Regions from separate parts of the Variovorax sp. YR750 genome, predicted to be linked through region 1. Evidence: riboswitches for the same ligand, from Rfam matches in the RefSeq annotation. Region 1 holds a riboswitch; each other region holds the start of a gene.
The links. A riboswitch is a leader RNA that binds a small molecule or an ion and turns the genes downstream of it on or off. The one in region 1 is predicted to bind glycine.
Positions count from the first base shown of each region.

Region 2: linked by a shared signal. The riboswitch ahead of BMY35_RS25080 (ABC transporter substrate-binding protein) and the one ahead of gcvT (glycine cleavage system aminomethyltransferase GcvT) in region 1 are both predicted to bind glycine.
Region 3: linked by a shared signal. The riboswitch ahead of BMY35_RS31990 (D-amino acid dehydrogenase) and the one ahead of gcvT (glycine cleavage system aminomethyltransferase GcvT) in region 1 are both predicted to bind glycine.

Region 1 covers NZ_FOBJ01000007.1:244,658-251,729, forward strand. Annotated here, with positions in the region: gene BMY35_RS16595 (AraC family transcriptional regulator) at 1-661, opposite strand, end outside; gene BMY35_RS16600 (MFS transporter) at 760-1,950, shown strand; gene BMY35_RS16605 (L,D-transpeptidase Cds6 family protein) at 2,032-2,535, shown strand; gene BMY35_RS16610 (hypothetical protein) at 2,635-3,189, shown strand; gene BMY35_RS16615 (YkvA family protein) at 3,263-3,649, shown strand; glycine riboswitch at 3,678-3,768, shown strand; glycine riboswitch at 3,781-3,887, shown strand; gene gcvT (glycine cleavage system aminomethyltransferase GcvT) at 3,902-5,110, shown strand; gene gcvH (glycine cleavage system protein GcvH) at 5,183-5,554, shown strand; gene gcvP (aminomethyl-transferring glycine dehydrogenase) at 5,609-7,072, shown strand, end outside.
Region 2 covers NZ_FOBJ01000013.1:115,563-122,634, forward strand. Annotated here, with positions in the region: gene BMY35_RS25065 (dipeptide ABC transporter ATP-binding protein) at 1-279, opposite strand, end outside; gene BMY35_RS25070 (ABC transporter permease) at 282-1,223, opposite strand; gene BMY35_RS25075 (ABC transporter permease) at 1,246-2,187, opposite strand; gene BMY35_RS25080 (ABC transporter substrate-binding protein) at 2,190-3,773, opposite strand; glycine riboswitch at 3,919-4,042, opposite strand; gene BMY35_RS25085 (hypothetical protein) at 4,209-5,000, opposite strand; gene BMY35_RS25090 (ABC transporter ATP-binding protein) at 5,056-5,694, shown strand; gene BMY35_RS25095 (oxidoreductase) at 5,704-6,573, opposite strand; gene BMY35_RS25100 (LysR family transcriptional regulator) at 6,691-7,072, shown strand, end outside.
Region 3 covers NZ_FOBJ01000019.1:127,717-134,788, reverse strand. Annotated here, with positions in the region: gene rfbA (glucose-1-phosphate thymidylyltransferase RfbA) at 1-425, opposite strand, end outside; gene rfbD (dTDP-4-dehydrorhamnose reductase) at 445-1,335, opposite strand; gene rfbB (dTDP-glucose 4,6-dehydratase) at 1,332-2,408, opposite strand; glycine riboswitch at 2,527-2,626, shown strand; glycine riboswitch at 2,630-2,735, shown strand; gene BMY35_RS31990 (D-amino acid dehydrogenase) at 2,828-4,135, shown strand; gene BMY35_RS31985 (RtcB family protein) at 4,155-5,561, opposite strand; gene BMY35_RS31980 (FIST signal transduction protein) at 5,767-7,047, opposite strand.

The sequences.
Region 1 (7,072 bases):
GCAGGCTCAGCAGCAGCCGCGCCTGCCGGCACCAGGCTCCGAAGTTCATGCCCGTCTCGCGCTGGAACAGGCGCGCGAGCGTGCGGCTGTTCATGTGCAGGCGCAGGGCCCAGTCGTCGAGGGTGGCGGGCAGCGAGGGGTCGCGCACCAGTTCCTCGCACAACGCGGCCAGCCTTGCATGGCGCGGCATCGGCACGTGCAGCGAGAGCGCGGGCGCGGCCTCCATCTCGTCGAGCAGCAGTTCCATCACGCGCTCGTCTCGGCCGCCCGGCGCGTAGTCCAGCGGCAGCGACACGGCCGCGACGATCAGCGCGCGCAGCAGTTCGCTCACCTGGATCACGCGGCATTCGCCACCCAGGTCGGCGCGCATGCCCGGCTCGACGAAGACGGTGCGCATGCGCACCTCGCCCGCCATGCGGATCTGATGCTCCATGCCGCCGGGCACCCACACGCCGCGCCCGGTCGGCACCACCCAGCTGCCGGCCGCGGCGCTCACCAGCATCACGCCCGAGATCGCGTGGATGAGCTGCCCGCGCCGGTGCGTGTGCGGCGGGATGAAGGCGTCGCCGACAGGGTCGGTCGCCAGCGCCGCGACGGCGCGCGGGGTCGACTCCCCTTGCTCGGGACGCAGGTTGATCGCTGCCTGGGCCGGTTTGTCCATTTCTCGACGACGCTTGAGGATTCGTAGCAAGAACATCTTCTCACGGCTTTCTACGATGCTTTTTTCCTCCCTCCCTGCAAACGAAAGAAGCATTCGTCATGAACAAGCGCCGACTCGGGCTGCTCACCGGCACCCATGCCGTCAACGATCTCTACCAGGGCCTCGTGCCCGCGCTGCTGCCCTTCATGGTGCTGGAGCGCGGCTACAGCTACACGGCCGTCAGCGGCCTGATGCTGGCGGCCACCGGCCTGTCGAGCGTGGTGCAGCCGCTGTTCGGCCTGTACGCCGACCGCCACCCGCGCAGCTGGCTGGTGCCCACGGGCTTCCTGGTGGCCGCGCTGGGCGTGGTGCTGGCGGGCATCAGTCAGAGCTACCTGCTGACCTGGATCGCCATGGTGCTGTGCGGGCTGGGCATCGCGGCCTACCACCCGCCGGCCACGGTGGCTGCGCGCGCGGCCGGCGGCGGCTCGCAGAAGGCGATGAGCGTGTTCTCGGTGGGCGGCACCATCGGCGCCTCGTTCGCGCCGGTGCTGGCGGCCACGGTGGTGGGCAACGGGAGCCTGTCGCACAGCTACCTGCTGGGCCTGCCGGCGCTGGCGATGGGCGCGGTGTGGTTCGCCGCGAACGCGCGGCGCGGCGCGGCCTCGGACAGCAGCGCCGCGGCAGCCCGGAAGGCCGGCGACCATCTGATGAAGCCGCACAACGACTGGCGCGCCTTCGCGCTGCTGGTGGCGACCATCGTGGGCTGGTCGATTCCGTACGTCACGGTGCTGTCGATGCTGTCGCTGCGCATCACGCGCGACCTGCACGGCTCGGCCTTCCAGGGCGCGGCGGCGCTCACCGCATTCACGGCCGCGGGCGCGGTGGGCACGCTGCTCGGGGGCTGGCTGGGCGACCGCATCGGGCGCATGGGCACGATCCGCGCGGGCTACCTGCTCGCGCTGCCGTCCCTCGCGGGCATCGTGCTCGCGCCGACCGCCGGCTGGGCACTGGCCTGCACCGGGCTCTTCGGCCTTTGCATGTTCCTGCCCTTCGCCGCGCAGGTGACATTGGCGCAGGACTACCTGCCGCGCAACCCGGCCACGGCCAGCGGCATCGCGCTGGGGCTGGCGCTGTCGGTGGGCGGGTTGGTGTCGCCGCTCTTCGGCATGCTCTCGGACGCGCGCGGGCTCGGCGTGACGCTGACGACGGTGCTGTGCGTGCTGTGCGCCGCGGCGGTGATGGCGCTGCGCCTGCGCAACCGGACGCTGCAGGCCTTGCCGGCGGAAACCGAAGGGGCTGCCGCCTGAATACGGGTCCCGGGGGCCGGTCGGCCCCACGCATGTTCGCTGCCAGAATCGGGCGACAACCGACAAGGAGGGGACTGCGCCATGAATCGATTCCTGAGCTGCCTGACAAGCGGCGTGACAGGCAGCGTGATGGGCAGCGTGATGGGCGGCGCATTGCTGGCACCGGCCGCCTTCGGCGCCCCGCCCGCGGCGCCCGCCACGCAGGCCGCCCCTGCATCGGTGGCGGCAGCGCCGGTGGATCCCGCCGCCGGCATCCGCGAAGTCGAAGCCGCCGTGCGGGCCTGGGCCGCAGCCTGGTCCGCGCGGGACGTGGCGCGCTACCTTGCCGCCTATGCGCCCGACTTCGCCCCGCCGCGCGGCCAGGACCGCAAGGCGTGGGAGGCCGACCGCCGCGCGCGCATCGAGGACAAGGCCGTCATCAACGTGGGCATCGAGAGCCTCGTCATCAGCGTCCAGGGTCAATCGGCCACCGCCACCTTCGAGCAGACCTACAGCGCCGACAAGTTCCGCGAGAAAGGCCGCAAGACGCTGGAGCTGCAGCGCATGGGCAACCGGTGGCTCATACGCAAGGAAAGCGCCGGCTGAAGACCGCCGCGGAATTGCCCCTGTAAGCCAAACGGTTCATGGAGATGTCACTACTTGCAACGATGCTGCAGCCCTCGATTCCCGAAAGCTGTGGCTGCCATGTTTCCCACCAAGACCGACAAGGCGCGCGACGAACTTCAGGGCGGACAGCGCACGCTCAGCCAGCGCGAACGCGCCCTGCTGCTGATGGCCGACGGCCGGCGCTCCCTTACCGACTTCAGCCCGCTCTTCTCCAACCGGGATGAGGCCGAGCAGGCGATCCAGGCGCTGATCGACAAGGGCTACCTGCAGAGCCCGAAGGCAGCGGCAGCGGCCGCCCCGGCGGAGCCTCCCGCGCAGCCCGCGCCCTCGCCCATCCCCGCCGCCCAGCCGATCCAGGTGGCCACCTCGGCCGACACCTTCGACGGCAAGCGTTCGCTGGCCACCACCCGCATGTTCCTCTTCGACATCTGCGAGCGCATGTTCGTGCGGCGCGACCCCAAGTTCGCGCTGCAGATGCGCGACGCGCTGCGCGAGGCGCGTGACCGCAACGCCATGCTGACCATCGCCGCGCTGATGCTCACCGAGATCGAGAAGAGCGCGGGCGTGGAGCGTGCCGAATCGCTGCGCGAGCGCATCGACCGGCTGCTGCCGCCGGCCGAAGTCGTGCATTGACGACAAAAGGGATACGCGAGATGCCCGGCCGGGGCTGTGACACCATCGCCGGGTGAACTCGCCGCCTCCCGCAATCCCCCTGTCCGGGCGCCTTCGCAGCTGGGCGAAGCGCCTGAAGCGCGACGGCGTCACGCTCTGGTTCGCCGGCAGGCACCCGTCCACCCCATGGCATGCCAAGGCACTGGGCGCCTTCGTGGTCGCCTACGCGCTCAGCCCGATCGACCTCGTTCCCGACTTCATTCCGGTGCTGGGCTACGTCGACGACGTTTTGCTGCTGCCGGGGCTGATCTGGCTCGCCATCCGGCTGATTCCCCCCGCGGTGCTCGCGGATTGCCGCGCCAGGGCGGACGAATGGCTGCGCGAGCGCGGCGCCAGGCCGGTCAGCCGCTGGGGCGCGGCCTTCGTCGTGGCCGTGTGGGCCGCGGCCTGCTTCGGGGCGTGGCGTCTTTGGTCGGGATAGCGCGAAGGGCCCGCGCGATCCACTACACTTCCCGGGGTCAGGAGAGAGCCCCGCGTGCCGGGGCCGCCGAAGGCGCAGGGACTTCCCGAACGCTCAGGCAAAAGGACTGACGAGGCGCCGGTGAAAGCCGGCGTTTCCTTGCTGGAGAGAGGCCGTTGCCCACGGGCGGCGGTCCACCGAAGGAGCAAACCCCGATCGTGGGGCGAATCTCTCAGGTAAAGCGGACAGCAGGGGTGGCCCATGGCTTGCGTCATGGATTTCGACTGCCCTTTGGAGTGCCCCGTGGCTGCTTCTTCCTCCGCTACCCCCGACGCCCAGCTTCTCAAGACGCCGCTGTACGACCTCCACCTGGAACTGGGCGCCCGCATGGTGCCCTTCGCCGGCTATTCGATGCCGGTCCAGTACCCCGCCGGCCTGATGGCCGAACACAAGCACACGCGCGACGCGGCCGGCCTCTTCGACATTTCCCACATGGGCCAGCTGCGCCTGGTCGGGCCCGACGCGGCAGCCGCCTTCGAGACCCTGATGCCCGTCGACGTGATCGACCTGCCCGCCGGCAAGCAGCGCTACGGCCTGCTGCTGGACGACGAGGGCGGCATCCTCGACGACCTGATGTTCTTCAACGAGGGCAACGGCTCGATCTTCGTGATCGTCAACGGGGCCTGCAAGGTGGCCGACATCGCCCACATCCAGCAGAAGATCGGCTCGCGCTGCGAGGTGCGCCCCCTGCCCGACCACGCGCTGCTCGCGCTGCAGGGCCCGCAGGCCGCGGCCACGCTGGCGCGGCTGTCGCCCGGTGTCGAGCGCTTCGTGTTCATGACGGGCGGCGCTGTGCAGATCGGCGGCATTCCGGCCTTCGTCACCCGCAGCGGCTACACCGGCGAGGACGGCTTCGAGATCTCGGTGGCCGCATCCGACGCCGAGCGCCTCGCCCGCCTGCTGCTGGCACAGCCCGAGGTCAAGCCCGTCGGCCTGGGCGCGCGCAACTCGCTGCGGCTCGAAGCCGGCCTGTGCCTCTACGGCAATGACATCGACACCACCACCACGCCGGTCGAGGCCTCGCTCAACTGGGCGATGCAGAAGGTGCGCCGCACGGGCGGGGCACGCGAAGGCGGCTTCCCGGGCGCCGCGAAAATCCTCGCCCAGCTCGCCGCGGCTACCGCGGGCGCCGCCGGCCACACCGACCACGACACCCTGAAGCGCAAGCGCGTGGGCCTCGTCGCCCTCGAGCGCATTCCGGTGCGCGACGGCACGGTGCTCCAGTCTTTCGAGGGCCAGGACATCGGCCTCGTCACCAGCGGCCTGCTCGGCCCCACGGCCGACCGCTGCATCGCCATGGGCTACGTGGCCACAGCCTTCGCCGAGCCGGGCACGCGCGTGCAGGCCATCGTGCGCGGCAAGCCGGTGCCGATGGAGGTCTCGACCATGCCTTTCGTGCCCACCCGTTACTACCGGGGCTGAGCGCCGCCCAGTCAGATCGACCGGCTAGGCTCTGCACCCCGATCCATTTTTTCCACGAGGAGTTTTTCCACCATGAGCATCAAGTACACCAAGGACCACGAATGGGTGTCGGCCGAGGGCGACGCAGCCACCGTCGGCATCACCGTGCATGCGCAGGACGCGCTGGGCGACGTGGTCTTCGTCGACCTGCCTGAAGTCGGCAAGACCTTCGCCCAGGGTGAAGTCGCCGGCGTCGTCGAATCGGTCAAGGCCGCGGCCGACGTGTTCATGCCCGTGTCGGGCGAGATCACCGAGGTGAACGAAGCCCTGCGCGCCGATCCGTCGCTCGCCAACAGCGACCCGCTGGCCGCCGGCTGGTTCTTCAAGGTCAAGCTGAGCGACCCCGCGCAGCTCGACGCCCTGCTGGACGCGGCCTCCTACGACAAGTTCGCCGCCGAGTCCTGATCCGCTGAATTTTTCAGCAGCACCTTTGTTCTTTCCCTCCGAGCCTTCACCGCCATGCCGACGCCCGCCCTTCCTTCTTTGCAAGAACTAGAGAACGCCGAAGAATTCCTCGCCCGCCACATCGGCATCGACGCGGCGGACGAGGCGCGCATGCTGCCGGCGATCGGCTCGGAGACGCGCGCGGAGCTCATCGACGGCATCGTGCCGGCGGCCATCCGCCGCGCGAAGCCGATGCGCCTGCCCGCGCCGGTGACCGAAGCCGACGCGCTGGCCGAGCTGAAGGCGATGGCGTCGAAGAACAAGGTGTTCCGCAACTTCATCGGCCAGGGCTACTACGGCAACCACACGCCGGGCGTGATCCTGCGCAACATCCTCGAGAACCCCGCCTGGTACACCGCCTACACGCCCTACCAGGCCGAGATCTCGCAGGGCCGCATGGAAGCCCTGCTCAACTTCCAGACGATGGTGTGCGACCTCACGGGCATGGCCATCGCCAACGCATCCATGCTCGACGAAGCCACGGCCGCGGCCGAGGCGATGACGCTCGCCAAGCGCAGCGTGAAGAGCAAGAGCAACGTGTTCCTGGTCTCCGGCGACTGCCATCCGCAGACCATCGAAGTGATCAAGACGCGCGCCGCCCCGTTGGGCATCGAGGTCAAGGTCAGCACCGTGTCGGAAACGCTGCCGCACCTGATGGTGAGCGGCGCCTTCTTCGGCGTGCTCGCGCAGTACCCCGCAACCACCGGCCACGTGCACGACCTGCGTCCGCTCGCGGGCCACGCGCACCAGTGCGACGCGGCATTCATCGTCGCGGCCGACCTGCTGGCGCTGACGCTGCTTGCGCCGCCCGGCGAATGGGGCGCCGACATCGTCTGCGGCACCACGCAGCGCTTCGGCATGCCGCTTTGCAACGGCGGCCCGCACGCCGCCTACCTGGCCTGCCGCGACGAGTTCAAGCGCTCGCTGCCGGGCCGCCTGGTGGGCGTGAGCGTCGACACGCACGGCCAGCCCGCCTACCGCCTCGCGCTGCAGACGCGCGAGCAGCACATCCGCCGCGAGAAGGCCACCTCCAACATCTGTACCGCGCAGGTGCTGCCGGCCGTGGTGGCCAGCATGTACGCCGTGTACCACGGGCCCGACGGCCTCACCCGCATCGCCCAGCGCGTGGCGGCGCTCACCGCGGTGCTCGCCAAGGGCCTGTCGCAGATGGGCCGCGAGCCGGTGAACGCCACCGCCTTCGATTCGCTGACCATCCGCACCGGCGAAGACACGCAGTCGATCATCGAGCGCGCGCAGGCCGCGGGCGTCAACCTGCGCCAGCGCCTGCAGCAGCACCTGGGCATCTCGCTGGACGAGACCAGCACGCGCGCCGATGTCGAAACGCTGTGGGGCCTGTTCGCGCCCGCCGGCACGCAGGCGCCGCGCTTCGACGATCTCTCGGGCAGCACCGTACCGCTGATTCCCGAGGAGCTGCGCCGCACCAGCGCATTCCTCACGCACCCGGTGTTCAACACGCAC
Region 2 (7,072 bases), on a different contig from region 1:
CGACGGGCCGCGCAACTGGCGCAGCCGCCCCGGCGTTGCCTCGAGCAGGTTCTCGCCCTGCAGCGCGATGGTGCCACGCACGGGCGCGAGCCCCGAGGGCAACAGCCCCATCACCGCGTTGGCGATGACCGACTTGCCCGAGCCCGATTCGCCGAGCAGGCAGACGATCTTGCCGGGCGGCACGTCGAAGGAAATGCTTTCGACCGCATGCGCGCGGTCGCCGCCGCGCGGCAGCGCGATCGCAAGGTCGCGCACGGAAAGGACTGGTTCGTTCGCCATGCTCATCCTCCGCGCTTGTTGAACTTGGGGTCGAGCGTGTCGCGCAGCCCGTCGCCGAGGATGTTCACCGCCAGCACCGTGAGCGCCAGGAAGATCCCCGGGAACAGCACGTTGTGCGGGTACTGGTTGAACTGCGCACGGCCCTCCGCCATGATGTTTCCCCAGGTCGCCATGTCCGCCGGCAGGCCCACGCCGAGGAACGACAGGATGGCCTCCACCAGGATGGCCGAGGCGCACACATAGGTCGCCTGGATGATCAGCGGCGCGATCGCGTTGGGCAGTATGTGCCGCACCAGGATCTTCCAGGTCGGCGTGTCGAGCGCGATGGCAGCCTCCACGTAGGGCTCTTCGCGCACCGCGAGCACCACCGAGCGCACCAGCCGCGCCACGCGCGGTATCTCGGGCACCGCGATGGCCACCACCACCGTGGGCAGCGTGCCGCCGAAGAGCGCCACCAGGCTGATCGCGAACAGGATGCCCGGGATGGCCATGACGCCGTCCATCAGCCGCATCACCACGCTGTCGATGCGGCGGAAGTAACCGCCCATGAGCCCCACGAGCATGCCGAACACCACCGCCAGCGCTGCCACCGCGATGCCCACTGTGAGCGACACACGCGCTCCGTACAGCGTGCGGCTCCAGATGTCCCGCCCCAGGCTGTCGGTGCCCATCACGAAGAGGTGCTCGAAGGTGTCGCCGGCCAGGCTGTTGAACTCGCCGCGCGTGCCCGGAAGGATGTTGGCGCTGCCCGGATCGATCGCGGTCGGGTCGATGGTGCCCAGCCACGGCGCCAGCAGCGACGTGACCACCAGCAGCACCAGCACGCCGCCGCCCGCGCGCACCGACCAGTTGGCCAGGATGCGCCTGAACAGCGAGCGACGCCTCGGTGGCGGCAGAGCCTCGGCCCTCGCTTCGGGAGCAAGGGCAATGGATGAATCGGTCATGCTTTTCTTTCCTCCTTGCGGTTCAGTAGCGGATGCGCGGGTCGAACACCAGGTAGCTCAGGTCGATCAGGAGATTGACGAGCACATAGACGACCGAGAAGAACAGCGTGATGCCCTGGATCAGCGGAAAGTCGCGCGAAAGCACCGCGTCGACCGTGAGCTGGCCGAGCCCCGGAATGGCGAACACCGTCTCGGTGACCACCACGCCGCCGATGAGCAGCGCGATGCCGATACCGATCACCGTGACGATGGGGATCGCCGCGTTGGCAAGCGCGTGTCGCATCAGCAGGCGCTTCTCGGAGATGCCCTTGGCGCGCGCCGTTCGGATGTAGTCCTCGGTCATGGCCTCGGCCACCGCCGCGCGGGTCACGCGGGCGATCAGCGCCACGTAGATGATCGACAGCGTGATCGACGGCAGGATCAGGTGCTTCAGCCACAGCAGCGGCCCCTGGCTCAATCGGGCATAGCCCTGCACCGGCAGCCACTGCAGGTGCAGCGCGAAGATCCAGATGAGCACGTAGCCGATCACGAACGCGGGAATCGAGAAGCCCATGACCGAGAAGCCCATCAGCATGCGGTCGAGCCAGCCGCCGTGCCGCCATGCGGCGATCACGCCCAACGGCACCGCGATGAGGATGGTGACCACCAGCGTCACGGCCGCCAGCGACACCGTGGCCTCGATGCGCTGGCCGATCAGCTCCATCACCGTCTTCTTCATGAAGTACGACTCGCCCAGGTTGCCCTGCAGCAGTTGCACGCTCCAGTGGAAGAACTGCACCGGCAGCGACTGATTGAGCCCCAGCTGCTCGCGCACCCTGGCGATGTTCTCGGCGGTGCCGGCGTCGCCCACGATCGCGGCGGCCGGGTCGCCGGGCGCGAGCCGCAGCATCAGGAACACGATCAGCGCGACGATGACGAGCACCGGCACGGTCGAGAGAATGCGGCGTGCAAGAAAGAGCAGCATGCTCAGTTCTTCTTCAGGTTCCAGAACACGCCCACCGGCGAGCGCACCACGCCGCTCACCACGCCCTTGCTGTAGGCCGTGAGAGGCTTGTACTCGCCGATGGGGGCATAGATGCCGGTGTCGTACACGCGCTGCTGGATGGCCGTGGCCAGCTCCTTGCGCTTCGGCTCGTCGGCCGTCGCCAGGAACTGCGACTTGAGCTGCTCCAGCTTGTCGTCGGTGGCCCAGCCGAACCAGCCCTTCTCGCCGTTGCCCGTGAGCGGTGCGAAGAACATCGGGTTCATGTTGTCGGCGATGCCCCAGCCGGTGATGAAGAGGTTCCAGCCGCCGTTGGCGACCGGATCCTTCTTGGCACGGCGAGTGACCAGCGTGGGCCAGTCCATCGACTGCATGTCCACGTTGAAGCCGGCCTGCTTGAGCAGTTGCGCCATCACCGGCGGAAACTTGTTGAGCACCGCGAAGTCGGCCGGAAACATCAGCACCACGGGCTTGCCGTCATAGCCGGCTTCCTTCAGCAGCGCCTTGGCCTTCTCGAACTGCGGCTTGCCGGTGAAGTAGCCGGCCTTGTCCGACGCAAGGGCGGAGCCGCAGGGGTAGATCGACACGCAGCCGCTGTAGAGCTCCTTGTGCACCAGCTGGGCGCGCATCAGGGCGTCCTGGTTGATGGCCATGATGGCGGCCTGCGCGATCTTCGGGTTGTCGAAGGGCGGGATGAAGTGGTTCAGGTGCAGCGCGAACGAGCCCTTGGGCACCGGGCTGTCGAGCGTGATGGCGGGGTTGTTCTTCAGCGCGGTGTACTGCTCGGAAGGCACCCACTCGATCATGTCGACCTCGCCGTTGGCGAGCGCATTCGCCTGCGTCTGCGCGTCCTTCAGGATGATCCATTCCATGCGGTCGACGTACACGTTCTTTCCGCCGGCCGTGCCCGAGGGCGCCTCGGTGCGCGGCACGTATTTGGTGTTCTTCAGGTAGACGACCTTCTCGCCGGGGCGGTACTCGTCCTTCTTGAAGATGTAGGGGCCGGAGCCGGTGGCGTCGTCAATCTGCTTGTCGGCGGGCGTGGCGGCCACGCGCGCGGGCATGATGAAGGGCGGATTCGACGAAGGCTTGCTCAGCGCCTCGAGCACCATGCCGAAGGGGTCCTTGAACACCAGCCTGAAGCTGCCGGCGTCGACCGCCTCGGCCTTGTCGAGTGCGGCGAACATCTTCTGGCCGAGGCCATCGCGCTGGCCCCAGCGCTTGAGCGACGCGATGACGTCTTCCGAGGTGACGGGCTTGCCGTCATGGAAGGCCAGGCTCTTGCGCAGCGTGAAGGTCCAGGTCTTGCCGTCGGCGCTGGTCGTGTACTTGTCGACCATCTGCGGATGCACCTTGCCCTGCTCGTCCACGCCAAAGAGCGTGTCGTAGACCATGTAGCCGTGGTTGCGCGTGATGAAGGCTGTGGTCCAGATCGGGTCGAGGATCTTCAGGTCGGACTGCGGCACGAGGCGCAGCACCTTGCCGACGTCCTGCGCGAAGGCAGCAGCCGCGGCGGCGGCCAGCAGGACGCCCGCGAACAGGGCTTTCAGTTGTCGTCTCTTCAGCATGGGTCAGTTCTCCGGTTGAAAGAAAGGGAGGGACGCGGACACGCGCGACGCCAGAGCACACGGGGCTGCACGGCGTCCTTGGAAACAGGTCATGAAATGAAGCGGCTCCAGAAGCGAACAAGGCCACGCCGTGCACGAAGCACGGAGTGGCCCTGCTGTCCTTTAGCCTGAGAGATTCACCCCGCGCGCGAATCGCACGAGGCTTGCCCCTTCGGCGGCCGCCCTCGGATCCGCGAGGATTCCGGGCGGCGCTCTCCAGCGTTTGAAAAATCCAGTCTTGGTACCTGAGCGTTCTGGGCTATCGCCTTCGGTAATGCACTAACTCGAAGCATCGAGCCGGCATTTCTCCTGGATGCATCTGTCCAAGCAGTTTGCGTGCCATGCGGCGCCCGCGCACGGTGCTCTTCTTCTCTTCTTTCTTCTTACTGCGTCGTGTTACTGCGGCCCGCCGCAGAAACCCGCGCGCTCGGTGGTCTTCGCGGTGAACAGCACGCGCGTGGTGGTCGCGGCGCTGCGCGGCTCGTTCTGCGGCCACTCGGTCTGCACCCAGGTGTATTGCCAGTCGTAGGGCGCGCCGGGCTTGAATGTCTCGCCGTAGGCGATGCGCAGGCTGCCGAAGCTCTCGTCGTGGCAGTGCTTCGAGGTCTTGTATTCCTTCTCGCTGAAGCAGGCGCGGATCATCTTGGAGCACGAGAACGGGATGTCCTCCTGTACCGCCTTGCCGCCTTCGAGCGGCACGAAATCGGCGGTGTCGAACGAGGCGCCGCCGCCGGAGTAGCCCTCCGACACGGTCTGCAGCACCGCAACCGCCCACTTGCCTTCGGCCAGCGGATAGAGCGCCGGCGCGAGCGAGAGGCGCGCCTCGGACCGGCTGGCGTCGTTGTCCTTCTTCAGGGCCTGCGCATAGTCGGAGAAATCATGGAGACGATCGAGCTGCCAGCCCTTCGCGTCGCCGGCATCCCGCCTGACGCGCGCCATGGCCAGCGGCTCGGTGGAGAGCACCACGTAGTTGCCGGGCGCGGCGTTGCGCGGACGGTAAAGGCCCAGCTGCTGCGCGTTGCAGGGCTGCGGCAACAACGCGCACAGGCGCGTGCGCCATTGCGCGTCGAGCGAATCGGGCTTCTTCACCGCATCGAACACCTGCGCCGACGGCGCGGAAAGATCGGGAGCGGCAAGCACCGGGGCGGCGAACGACAGCAGGGCGAGCAGGCACGGCAGTTTTCTCATGGAGCCGGATGGTAGCCACCGGCGGGGCGCCTGGTTGATAAAGTCGCACGCGACCATGAATCCTTCTTCTCCCGCCCTTCTCCGGATCGACGCGCTGAGCTTCGCCTACCCCGACCAACCGCCGCTGGTGTCCGGCTGGAATGCATCCATCGGCCCGGGCGTCACGCTGCTCTACGGAGATACCGGCACCGGCAAGTCGGCGCTGCTCCGGGTGATCGCCGGCATGCTGCCCGCTTCTTCCGGCCGGTTGACGGTGGCGGGAGCGACCCTCGACACCGCGCCCGAGGCATACCGCCGCCAGGTGTTCTTCGTCGACCCCGTGACCGACCGCTTCGACCAGCTCACGGCCCGCGAATGCACCGCTTCGCTCGCCGAGGGCGACGCGGGTTTCGACGAAGCGAAGTGGCAGGCCATTGCCGAGGGCTTCTCGCTGGCTCCGCACCTCGACAAGAAGATGTTCATGCTCTCGACCGGCTCGAAGCGCAAGGTGTGGATGGCGGCCGGGCTCGCGTCGGGCCGGCCGCTCGTGCTGCTCGACGAGCCCACGGCCGGGCTCGACATGCCGTCGACGCGCTGCCTTTGGAGCACGCTTTCCGGCTTCGATGGGCAGCAGGGCCGGGCAGTCATCGTGGCCAGTGCGGCGCGCATCGACACCGTGCCGCTCGCGGCCACCATCGAACTGCCCCTCGCCTGAAGCCCGTCTTCAGGTCGCGTCGAAGTTCGTGCTGCGGCTCACGGACTCCCAGGCTTCCATGTCCTTGAGCATCGCCTGCGCATGGGCGCGCACCGCGTCGACCGAATCGTCGCCGAGCTGCAGGCGAAGCGGCGTGTGCTCGGCGTCCAGTGCCTTCTCGATGGCCACCGCGGCCTTGCGCGGATCGCCGGCCTGCGTGTTGTGCATGCTGTGCGCGAACTCGCGGGTGGCGCCCACCACCGGCTGGTAGGCCTCGATCACGGGCATGTGGCGCATGCCGCTGCCCGCGAGCTGGGTGCGGAACTGGCCCGGCTCGACGATCAGCACCTTGATGCCGAAGGACGCCACTTCCTGCGCCAGCGCTTCCGAAGCGCCCTCCAGCGCGAACTTGGAGGCCGAGTAGGCGCTGAAGCCCGAGAACGACAGCTGCCCGCCCAGGCTGGAGATGTTGACGATGGCGCCCGACTTCTGCGCGCGCAGCACCGGCAGCGCGGCGCGGGTAACGGCCATGGCGCCGAAGAAATTGGTGTTCATCAGCGCGCGCAGTTCGGCGTCGGGCGTCTCCTCGAGCGCGCCGACCACGCCGTAGCCCGCGTTGTTGACCAGCACGTCGATGCGGCCGAAGCGCTCGACCGCGGCCTGCACGGCGGCTTCGGCCGCGCCGGCCACGTCCACGTCGAGCGGCGTGGCCAGCACGCGGTCGGGCGCCAGCGCCACGAGGTCGGCGAGCCGGGCGGCGTCGCGGGCGGTGGCGACGACGTTGTGGCCCTGCGCCAGCGCATGTTCGGCGAAGGCGTGGCCGAAGCCGGAGGCGGCGCCGGTGATGAACCAGGTCTTGCGGGCCCGGGCTTGCGAAGCGTTGTTGGCGGTGGTGGTCATGAGGCTTGCTCCTTGAGGGTTGATGGGTTGCCGTGAAGCCATGGCGTGACTGTTCCATCAACCGCATTCATCGACTAGACGGTTCAAATCGAATGCACCTTGCGATACGATGCATGAATGGACCGCACCCTGCTCCCGCACCTGGCCATCGTGCTTGCGGTGCACCGGCGCGGCGGTTTCGCCGCCGCCGCGGCCGAACTGGGCATGAGCGCCTCGGCCGTGAGCCATGCAGTGCGCGCCGTCGAGGACCACCTGGGCCAGCCGCTTTTCGCGCGCACCACCCGCAGCGTGCGGCTCACCGAGGCCGGCGCCGGCTTCATCGCCATGCTGGCGCCCGCCATGGGCGAGATCGCCGACGCGGTCGACCGTTTCGGCGAATCGTCGGGACGCGTGGGCGGCGTGCTGCGCATCAACGCGCCGCACGTGGCGCTGCCGCTGGTCATGACGCCGCTGGTGGCCGAGATGTCGCGCCGCCACCCCGAATTGGTAATAGAGATCA
Region 3 (7,072 bases), on a different contig from region 1:
TGATACGCGAACACGGTGGCGCCGGATGCCTTTGCATCCGCATCGGCCAGCAGATGCACGAAATCGTGGCCGTAAAAGATGTTGTCGCCCAGCACCAGCGCACTCGGCGAGTTGCCGACGAACTTGTCACCGATGATGAAGGCCTGCGCGAGCCCGTCCGGGCTGGGCTGCACCTCGTACTGCAGATTGATGCCCCATTGGCTACCGTCGCCCAGCAGCTGCTGGAAGCGCGGCGTGTCCTGCGGCGTGCTGATGATCAGGATGTCGCGCATGCCGCCCAGCATGAGCGTGCTGAGCGGGTAGTAGATCATCGGCTTGTCGTACACCGGCAGCAGTTGCTTGCTGATCGCCAGGGTCGCGGGGTGCAGGCGTGTGCCCGAGCCGCCGGCCAGGATGATGCCCTTGCGTTGCGTCGTCTTGGTCATGTTCTTCTTCTCGTGAAGTTCAAAGGATCTCGCGCAGCATGCGCGAGACGCCTTCCTGCCAGGGCGGCAGGCGCAGGCCGAAAGTGGTCTGCAGCTTGGTGGTGTCGAGGCGCGAATTGTGCGGGCGCTTCGCCGGCGTCGGGAAAGCGCTGGTCGGCACGGCCTCGACGGCATTCGGCCCGGCCTTGAGTTCGACGCCAGCCTGCTGCGCCAGTTCGAGTACGAAGCGTGCGTAACCGTGCCACGTCGTTTCGCCGCCAGCAATCGCGTGATACAGGCCCGCCTTCGATGAATCCTGCAACGTGGCCCGGATCGCATGCGCCGTCACGTCTGCCAGTAGTTCCGCACCGGTAGGTGCCCCGAACTGGTCGTCGATGACGGTCAGCTTGTCGCGCTCCTTCGCCAGCCGCAGCATCGTCTTGGCGAAGTTGCCGCCGCGCGCTGCATACACCCAGCTGGTGCGAAAGATCAGGTGCTTCGCGCAGTTCCGCGCAACCAACTGCTCGCCCTCAAGCTTGGTCTGGCCGTACACGCTGAGCGGACCGGTCGCGTCGTCTTCCTTCCAGGGCTTCGTGCCACTGCCGTCGAAAACGTAGTCGGTCGAGTAATGAACCATCAGCGCACCGATCTTCTGCGCCGCTTCGGCCACCACTCCGGGCGAGGTGGCGTTGAGCTTGCGCGCGAACTCGGGCTCGCTCTCGGCCTTGTCGACGGCGGTGTGCGCCGCCGCATTGACGATCACGTCGGGTCGGACCTTCAGCACCGTGTCGGCCAGCTCCTCCGGCCGGCTGAAGTCGGCGTGGAAATCGGTGCTGTCGAAATCGAGCGCGACCAACTCACCGAGCGGCGCCAGGCTGCGCTGCAGCTCCCAACCGACCTGTCCGCCCTTGCCCAGCAGCAGCAGCTTCATGCCGCAGCCTTCGCGTTGCTGTCGTACTGCTTCTCGACCCACTCGCGGTAGGCGCCGCTCTGCACGTTGCGCACCCACTCGCTGTTCGCGAGGTACCACTCGACGGTCTTGCGGATGCCGGTGTCGAAGGTCTCGGCGGGCTTCCAGCCGAGCTCGGCCTCGAGCTTGCGCGCATCGATGGCATAGCGGCGGTCGTGGCCGGGACGGTCGGTGACGTAGGTGATCTGTTCCTTGTACGGCTTGCCGTCTGCGCGCGGGCGCAGTTCGTCGAGCAGGGAGCAGACGGTGTTGACGATCTCGATGTTGGGCTTCTCGTTCCAGCCGCCCACGTTGTAGGTCTCGCCCAGCTTGCCGGCTTCGAGCACGCGGCGGATGGCGCTGCAGTGGTCCTTCACGTAGAGCCAGTCGCGCACCTGCATGCCGTCGCCGTACACGGGCAGGTTCTTGCCGGCCAGCGCGTTGACGATCATCAGGGGGATCAGCTTCTCGGGGAAGTGGAACGGACCGTAGTTGTTCGAGCAGTTGGTGGTCAGCACCGGCAGGCCGTAGGTGTGGTGCCAAGCGCGCACGAGGTGGTCGCTGGCTGCCTTGCTGGCCGAATAGGGGCTGTTCGGCTCGTACTTGTTCTCTTCGGTGAAGGCCGGGTCGGTCTTGGAGAGCGAGCCGTAGACCTCGTCGGTCGACACGTGCAGGAAGCGGAAGACCGATTTCTGTTCGGCCGGCAGCGCGCTCCAGAAGCCGCGCACCGACTCGAGCAGGCGGAAGGTGCCGAGCACGTTGGTCTGCACGAAGTCCTCGGGGCCGTGGATCGAGCGGTCGACATGCGACTCGGCGGCGAAATTCACCACGGCGCGCGGCTTGTGCTCGGCCAGCAGGCGGTCGACGAGGGCGCTGTCGCCGATGTCGCCCTGAACGAAGATGTGCTTCGGGTTGCCCTTGAGCGAGGCGAGCGTCTCGAGGTTGCCCGCGTAAGTCAGTTTGTCGAGGTTCACGACCGGCTCGTCGCTGTTCGCGATCCAGTCGAGTACGAAATTGGCGCCGATGAAGCCGGCACCGCCGGTAACCAGGATCATGAAGTCCCCTATGGTTTTGGAACGATCGCCCTGCGGCAAATCAACAACAGGCGATTATCCATCGGGCTGACACGTGGAAATCGGCGGGTTGGCAGCCGCTCACGCCCCGCCTACAATCGTCCCCACTGCAGGAGAGCGGGCCACCCTAGTGGCCCTACCGAAGGCGCAAACTCCCATAAACGCTCAGGTCGGCCCCCACAAGGGCCTGTACTGCACCAACTGAAACGCCGTCTGGAGAGCCGCCACGCCATGTGGCGCACCGAAGGAGCAAACCCTCTGCGGGCGCAGCGGGTGAATCTCTCAGGTACCGAGGACAGGGGGAGCGGCAACTTGGACTGCGGTCGTCCGGTTGCTTTGCTATTCATTCGATAGCAATCACGCCCGCCGTTCAAGCGCTGCAACCTCAAAAGGTACTTGAAATGCGCGTGATCGTTCTCGGCGCCGGCCTGCTCGGCGTGACCTCGGCTTACTACCTCCAGCAACTCGGCCACGAAGTGACCGTGATCGACCGGCAGGCCACTCCGGCCGCCGAAACCAGCTTCGCCAACGGCGGGCAGATCTCCGTCAGCCACGCCGAACCCTGGGCCAACCCGAGCGCCCCCCTGAAGGTGCTGCAATGGCTGGGCAAGGAAGACGCCCCGCTGCTCTTCCGCATGCGCGCCGACATGCGCCAATGGCTCTGGGGCCTGCAGTTCCTGCGCGAATGCACGCCGGCGCGTACCCGTCACAACATCGAGCAGATCGTGCGTCTCGGCACATACAGCCGCTCGATGTTGCAACAGTTGCGCCGCGACACCGGCCTCAACTACGACCAGCGCACGCAAGGCATCCTGCACTTCTACACGACGCAGAAGGAGTTCGACGGTGCTCTCGAGCCCGCCGAACAGATGCGCGCCCTGGGCTGCGAGCGCCTGGTCATCTCGGCCGACGAGGCCGTGAAGCTCGAGCCCGCCCTCGCCCACATCCGTCCGAAGCTGGCCGGCGCCACCTACACGGCCGAGGACGAATCGGGCGACGCCAACCGCTTCGCCCGCGAGCTCGTGGGCCTGGCCGCCGCCGCGGGCGTGAAGTTCCTGATGAGCCACACCGTGACCGCGCTGCGCGAAGCCGGCGGCAGCATCGACCACGTCGAGGCCACCGACAGCGAAGGCCGCTTCCAGCGCATCCGCGGCGACGCCTTCGTGCTGGCGATGGGCTCGCTGAGCCCGCTGTACGCGGCGCCGCTGGGCATCCGGCTGCCGATCTACCCGGCCAAGGGCTACTCGGTGACGCTGCCCGTCAAGGACGCCTCGAAGGCGCACCAGGTCTCGCTGACCGATGACGAATTCAAGCTCGTGTTCTCGCGCTACACCTCGGCATCGGGCGACCGCCTGCGCATTGCCGGCACGGCCGAGCTCAACGGCTACGACCGCGACCTGAACCGCGTGCGCTGCGAAGCCATCGTGCGCCGCGTCGAAGAACTGTTCCCGGGCGCCGGCGACACCACGCAAGCCCAGTTCTGGACCGGCCTGCGTCCCGCCACGCCGAGCAACGTCCCGCTGATCGGCAAGACGAAGCTGCTGAACCTGTTCCTCAACACCGGCCACGGCACCCTGGGCTGGACGCACGCCTGCGGCTCGGGCAAGTCGATCGCGCGGATCGTGAGCGGGCTGGAGCCGGAGGTCGATTTCGCGTTCACGGGGATGCCTGCGCCCAAGCCGCGCATCCCGCAACCCGTACTGGGCTGACGAACCGGCAAGCCCTGAATCACGCCTTGAACGTGATCCAGGGCCTGAGCCGCACCGCGCAGTGGATCAGGCCTGCGCGCTCCTGCGCGTCGATCACCTCGCCGATGGGCTTGTAGGCCTGCGGCGCCTCCTCGATCCGGCGCTCCTCGCGCAAGGTCACGCACTGCCAGCTTGCCTGCTCGTCGACGGGCGCCGGCCGCATCGCGCGCACCTGCTGCCGACGCATCCGCCGGCCGGCGCCATGGCTGCACGACCAGAGCCAGTCTTCGTGCCCCAGTCCGGCCGCCAGATACGAGTAGTCGCCCATGGAGCCGGGAATCAGCGCCAGATCGCCCGCGTTCGCCGGCGTCGCTCCCTTGCGGTGGATATTCATGCCATGTTCCTGCAGCACGACGTTGTGCGGCACGTCCACGACGAGCCTCGACGACGTGGCACCCAGCAATTCCGCGAAATCCTTGCGTACCAGTTCGGCCAGGACGACCCGGTTTGCCCATGCGTAGCGCGCCGCCACGCCCATGGCCTCCAGGTATTCGTCGGCCAGCGGTCCCGCCAGGCCGTACAAGCCGCTTTTCGGATGACGCAGGCCCTTGGGCCATTCGTCGCGCGCACGGTCCATCCAGCGGCCGCCCACATGGAACCCGATGTCGCGCGAGCCGCTGTGGATCATCACGACCACGTCCCCTGCCTTCAGGCCGGCGCGATAGGCCTCGTGACGGTCCATCACATGGTCGACAACTTGCAGTTCCACGAAGTGATTGCCACTGCCCGGCGTGCCGAGGCAGGGGTCACGAAACACCTCGTGGCGGACGCCGGTGTACGCCTCGGGTGCATGCCGCGCGCTGCCGCCGAACGTCGCCAGGCCGATGCAGGCATCGAGTTCGGCCTGCATCCGGTCGCGGTCGCACGCCGACCATAGCCCGCCGTCCTGCACTGTCTCGAGGAATGCCGACGGCCCCACATCGAACAGCGCCCTGAATGCCGCCGTGTGCACCGGCACGTCACGCCCGTTGTCGAGCAGGCTGCGCGTGAGCCGCTCGACCAGCCGCGTCTTGTGCGGCGCCACCTGGTCGAGCGTGAGCCCGGTGGTCAACAGTCGCATGCCGCAGTTGATGTCGGTGCCCACCGCTGCGGGGATGACAAAGTCGGCATCGGTCGCGACAACGCTGCCGACAGGCGCGACAGAGCCCGGATGGAAGTCGGGCGTCGCACAGGCCTTGCACACGCCCCGCTCGCCGTCGGGCGAGCGCACGCTGGCAAAAGCCAGCAACTGATTCACCGCCTTTTCTTCCAGCGGAAGACTGGGCGGCAGGAGCACCGTGGCCTGCGAGGCCTCGTGGTGCAGGTGGTAGACACCGTCGCGGTAGTCGACGGCGATGCCAGCGCGCGAAAACGCGCGCTGAAGTCTGGAGAAACGAAGGTCGCTCATGGCTGCTGTTCCATTGGGGAAGCCGTGTCGGCTTCCTGCCTCGTCGCACTTTGCGTGGGGAGGCGAAAGAGATCGCCCGCGCATCGCTGACGATGCGCGGCTGGCTCTTTCTTGCAGCAGCAGAGATTCAAGAAAGCGGGCGGATTCTAGTGACGCATGCTTCCGTTGGAAACCCGCCCGTCGTTTTTTCGCGTCGGGTCTGGAATCAGTCGTTGGCGGTGAAAACCGTCAACACCCCGGTATACCCATACAGATGGTGCCGCGCGATCTCCCCCGCGGCGAAGAAACCAACCAACGGCACATCGCCCAGCGCATGCCGCACGATCTGCAGCTCCGCCCCCGGCGCGCCGAAGTGCGGCCCGCCACGGCCGGAGCAGCTGACATACACCGCGCCTGCGATGCGCCGCGCAGGATGCGGCGCGGCCTCGGCCTCGCCCGCCGCCACGGCGCGGGCGGTGGCCAGCGTCTGCTCCTCGGGCTCCAGCTCCTCGCGAATCTCCGCGCAGATGCGCATCAGGTCGGCGCGCGCTGCCTGCGCGTTGCGGCGGCAGAAGGTGAGCCGCATGCCGGCTTCGGCCGTGTCGGCAATCGCGATGCCGCGCCGCGTGGGGTCGAGTCCGATGATGTGGCGTACCAGCACGTCGGCGCCCAGGTCGCCGGTGCGGCGGATGCCATCGGCGCCCGCATCGGCCAGGCCGACCAGGGTGTTGCGCACCGCATCGATGGCCTCCTGGGGCCGTTCGAGAGACACCTGCAGGTCGGCCAGCAGCACGTCGAGCGCCGGCTCGCCGTCGAGCTTCAGCAGCAGGTTGCCATCGGCCTCGGTGATCTCGCGTTCGCGCACCGCGCCCGAGCGAAGCGGCTGGCAGCCCTGGGTGACGCGCGACACCAGCCGTACGCCCTCGCCGAACACCACGCCCGACAGGCCGCCCGAGAACACTCCGCCCGCCGCGCCATGTCCGCGGATGTTGCCGTTGCCGCCGATGGCGAACTGCAGCGCGCCGCCGCGCCCGGAAGACAGGCCGCCGAACAGGTAGCCCGTGTCGGTGCGGCCGGCCATCTCGCCGATGAGCTCGGCCAAATCGGGCGTGGCCGGGTCGGCGTGCACCAGCGCCGTGTGCGCCTCGAAACCGCTCATTTCCGAATTGCCCAGCGGCGCCACGCCGGAGAACACGCGGTACTGGTCGCTCGGCAGGGCGCAGAGCATGAGGGTCATGCCGGGTTCGTCGAAGTACTCGGCGTTGTTGGCCGACACGCCGATGCCGACGGTGCCCGACCAGTCGGTCACCTCGGGCAGCTCCGCGCTCAGGTGGTCGAGGATGTCCTGCGCGTCGCTCGCGTAGTGGTCGGTGATGTAGAGCAGGCCCAGCGTCGGCGACGAGGCGTAGTCGGGCAGCGCCATCTGCGCCCGCAGCTGGGCGAGCACGAGGCCCGCCGCCATTCGCCATTGCGGATGGGTGGCATGGCCGGAGGGAAACAACTTCATGATGCGTGCCAACCCGTTCTTCAAG